2 regions of the Paucibacter sp. B51 genome follow, and region 2 is predicted to be linked to the other one. Evidence: riboswitches for the same ligand, from Rfam matches in the RefSeq annotation. Region 2 holds a riboswitch; the other holds the start of a gene.

What was found. A riboswitch is a leader RNA that binds a small molecule or an ion and turns the genes downstream of it on or off. The one in region 2 is predicted to bind S-adenosylhomocysteine.
Region 1: another riboswitch for S-adenosylhomocysteine. It lies ahead of ahcY (adenosylhomocysteinase); the one in region 2 lies ahead of metH (methionine synthase).

Annotation. Positions count from the first base shown of each region.
Region 1 is NZ_JAPIVN010000001.1:1,670,484-1,672,680, reverse strand. It holds gene OOB33_RS07090 (DNA glycosylase AlkZ-like family protein) at 1-698, shown strand, start outside; S-adenosyl-L-homocysteine riboswitch at 779-901, shown strand; gene ahcY (adenosylhomocysteinase) at 1,034-2,197, shown strand, end outside.
Region 2 is NZ_JAPIVN010000001.1:273,123-275,319, reverse strand. It holds gene OOB33_RS01120 (phosphohydrolase) at 1-728, opposite strand, end outside; S-adenosyl-L-homocysteine riboswitch at 814-941, shown strand; gene metH (methionine synthase) at 1,024-2,197, shown strand, end outside.

The sequences.
Region 1 (2,197 bases), 1.4 Mb from region 2:
GCTCCACCCGCAATGCCTGGGGCGGCAGCAGCAATGCCACCACCCATTTGCTGGACGGCATGCATTACCGAGGCCTGCTGCGCGTGCAGCAGCGTGAGCAAGGCCAGCGCATCTACAGCGCCGTGGCCCACACGCCCGATCCGCGCACACCGCACGAGAAAGCCCAGGCCTTGCTGGACTTGGTGCTGGCCAAGTACGCACCCTTACCTTCGCGTAGCCTGGGCCATTTGTGCAGCCTGCTGGGCTATGGCGCGCCGCATCTGCGCGGCGAACTGCGCCAGGTGCTGGCCCAGGTACGCAAGACTTGGCCCCAGGCCCAGGTCGAGGGCCAGACCTGGTTCTGGCCCGAGGGCGAGAACCCCGGCTCCAAGCGCTGGAAGCTGGACGAGGCCGTGCGCCTGCTGGCCCCCTTCGACCCCGTGGTCTGGGACCGCCTGCGCTTCGAACAATTCTGGGGCTGGGCCTACCGTTTCGAGGCCTACACGCCCGCGCCCAAGCGCAAGCTGGGCTACTACGCCCTGCCCCTGCTCTGGCGCGGCGAGGTGATCGGCTGGGGCAATGTCAGCAGCGCCGAGGGGCGCTTGCAGGCACAGCTGGGCTATGTGGCCGGCAGGGCGCCCCGCGAGCCCGGCTTCAGCGCCGCGCTGGACGAAGAACTGGCCGCCATGGCCCGCTTCCTGGGTGTGGATACCCCCTGAGACCTGAACTCGGGCCGGGATTGGCGGGAAAACCCGGCCTGTTCCAAGCGCGAAAGTGGCGCTTGCGACTAGAATTCGTCCGTTCCGAGGAGCGTTGCAACCTGCCGGTCTGGCTTCAGACCCCCAGGCCAGGCTCGGAAAAATTTGCACAGCGGCCTCGTCATCCCCTCGGCCCTGTTCATTGGCAACCGCGCTCACCCGCTGACGTCCTTGCGTGGGTGAACGGTTGCATGCATCAAACCAGGGTTCGGAGCACCGAGCCGGTTTTTTTCGTCCTCCCCCTCCTCCAGGCAATGAATGCAGCGGCTTCATATTTCGCATGAAGGAGCTGATCCATGACCGCCCAAACCACCACCTCGCTGGCCGCTGACCAGTACCACATTGCCGATCTGTCCCTGGCCGCCTGGGGTCGCAAGGAACTGACGATTGCAGAGAGCGAAATGCCGGCGCTGATGGCCATTCGCAAGGAATACGCCGCCACCCAGCCGCTCAAGGGCGCCCGCATCACCGGCTCGCTGCACATGACCATCCAGACCGGCGTGCTGGTCGAAACCCTGCAAGCGCTGGGCGCCGAAGTGCGCTGGGCCTCGTGCAATATCTTCTCGACCCAGGACCATGCTGCCGCCGCCCTGGTGGCCCGTGGCACGCCGGTGTTCGCCTACAAGGGCGAGACCCTGGAAGACTACTGGGACTACACGCACCGCATTTTTGAGTTCGCCGGCAAGGGCGAGCCAGGCGAAGGCCCGAACATGATCCTGGACGACGGCGGCGATGCCACGCTGCTGATGCACCTGGGTCAGAAGGCCGAGAAGGACCTGTCGGTGCTGGACAAGCCGGGCAGCGAAGAAGAGCGCATCCTGTTCGCCGCCATCAAGGCCAAGATCGCTCAAGACCCGACTTGGTACACCCGCAAGAGCGCCGAGATCATCGGCGTGACCGAAGAGACCACCACCGGCGTGCTGCGCCTGAACGAAATGGCCGCCAAGGGCAGCCTGCTGTTCCGCGCCATCAACGTCAATGACTCGGTGACCAAGAGCAAGTTCGACAACCTCTACGGCTGCCGCGAATCGCTGGTGGACGCCATCAAGCGCGCCACCGACGTGATGGTGGCCGGCAAGATCGCCGTGGTGGCAGGCTACGGTGACGTGGGCAAGGGCTCGGCCCAGGCCCTGCGCGCCCTGTCGGCGCAAGTCTGGGTGACCGAGATCGACCCGATCTGCGCCCTGCAAGCCGCCATGGAAGGCTACCGCGTGGTGACCATGGAATACGCGGCCGACAAGGCCGATATCTTCGTCAGCGCCACCGGCAACAAGAACGTGATCCGCTACGAGCACATGGCCGCGATGAAGAACAACGCCATCGTCTGCAATATCGGTCACTTCGACAACGAGATCGATGTCGCCTCGCTGTCCAAGTGTGGCTGGGACGAGATCAAGCCGCAGGTCGACCACGTCATCTTCCCCGATGGCAAGCGCATCATCCTGCTTGCCAAGGGCCGT
Region 2 (2,197 bases):
CACAGCTCGGACCTGACCCCGAGCTTGCTCAACAAGGCCGCGCTGCGGTCGCCGTGCGAGACCAGCTCCTGCTGCTGGGCCGGGCTCGGTTGGCCGGTCTGGGCCGCCAGGCGGTCTTGCTGGTTGGTGATGCTGAGGTTCATGCTCAGGGCCGCCTGGGTCAGGGCCAGGCGCCAATCGTCCGGCCAACCCAGCTGGCGGGCGCACAGCTCGGCCAGGGCCAGGCAGAGCAGTGCGTGACGGTCGCTGTAGCTTTGGAAGTTCTGGCTGGTCTCGAAGATCAGCAGCATCAGCACCGCATCGGGCTTGGCCAGCAGGCGGCGCAAGGCCTCGTTGTGCAGCTGCTGGAAGCGTGGCTTGAAATCCTCGACCCGCGGCTCGCGCAGCAGGCTGTGGGCATGCATTTGCAGATCGGCCCAGGCGGCCTGTTCGCCCAGCTCGACCTTCTGGGCCTTTTCCTGGCGGAAGTCGGCCTGCACCTTGACGATGTCGGCCAGCACCGCGCCCTGGTGCATCAAAGTGTCCATCTTGTGCGCCAAAGCACGCTGGTACTCCTTGGTTTCATGGGCCTGGACCCAGGCGCCGCGGGCGATCAGGGCCTGCACCTGGGGCGTGTTGGGCAGGGGCTGGCCGGCGGCGAACAGCAAATGGCCCTCGGCATCGCGCAGGGCGAAGCTGAGGACCTGGCCGACACGCAGGCTGTGGGGTGGGAGCTGGATCAGTTCCAAGATGGCGGGGTGGGGTTCACAAGGAGTTGTCGGCTTTCTGGCCGCTTTGCTTGAGTTCGCGGCGGGCGGGGTGCGTAAAATGCGCGGGTCCGAGGAGCGTTGCGACGGTTGCCCGCCTGATGTCTGGAATGTCAGCGAGTGTGCCGCCAGGCTCGGACAGGTGCAGCCCCGGCTTTCCCGGGGCCCGTCACCCGGCAACGACGCTCACCGATGATTCCTCTGTGTTTTCTTGTTGGAGCACGTGCGGGGCTGCGGTGAGTGACGCAGCCCTGCCTTTGCGCTGAAGGCCGCTGCCATGACCACCACCTCTCCCGCCGTTGTTGCTACTGCTGCTGCTGCCGCACCTGCTGTTCCGCCCATGAAGCTCTCGGGCCTGGAACCCGTGCAGATCGGCGAGGGCTCGCTGTTCGTCAACGTGGGCGAGCGCACCAATGTGACCGGCTCCAAGGCCTTTGCGCGCATGATCCTCAATGGCCAGTTCGAGCAGGCCCTGGCGGTGGCACGCCAGCAGGTGGAGAACGGCGCCCAGGTCATCGATGTGAACATGGACGAGGCCATGCTGGACAGCCAGGCGGCCATGGTGCGCTTTCTGAACCTGATCGCCGGCGAGCCCGAGATCGCCCGCGTGCCCATCATGATCGACAGCTCCAAATGGAGCGTGATCGAGGCCGGCCTCAAGTGCATCCAGGGCAAGGGCATCGTCAACTCAATCTCCATGAAGGAGGGCGAGGCCGAGTTCCGCCGCCAGGCCAAGCTGGTGCGCCGCTACGGCGCCGCGGCCGTGGTGATGGCCTTTGACGAGCAGGGCCAGGCTGACACCTTCGCCCGCAAGATCGAGATCTGCGAGCGGGCCTACAAGATCCTGGTGAACGAGGTCGGTTTCCCGCCCGAGGACATCATCTTTGATCCGAATATCTTTGCCATCGCCACCGGCATCGAAGAGCACAACAACTACGCGGTCGACTTCATCGAAGCCACGCGCTGGATCAAGCAGAACCTGCCCGGCGCCAAGGTCTCGGGCGGCGTGTCGAATGTGTCCTTCAGCTTCCGCGGCAACGACCCGGTGCGCGAGGCCATTCACACGGTCTTTCTGTACCACGCCATCCAGGCAGGCCTGGACATGGGCATCGTCAACGCCGGCATGGTGGGTGTGTACGACGACCTCGACGCCGAGCTGCGCGAGCGCGTGGAGGATGTGGTGCTGAACCGCCGCCCCGATTCCGGCGAGCGCCTGATCGAGGTGGCCGAGCGCGCCAAGGGCATGGCCATTGACGACACGGCCCGCCTGGCCTGGCGCGCTGGTGATGTGAACCAGCGCCTCAGCCACGCCCTGGTGCACGGCATCACCGATTTCATCGACGCCGACACCGAAGAAGCCTGGCAAGCCATCCAGGCCAGCGGAGGTCGGCCCCTGCATGTGATCGAAGGCCCGTTGATGGCCGGCATGAATGTGGTCGGCGATCTCTTCG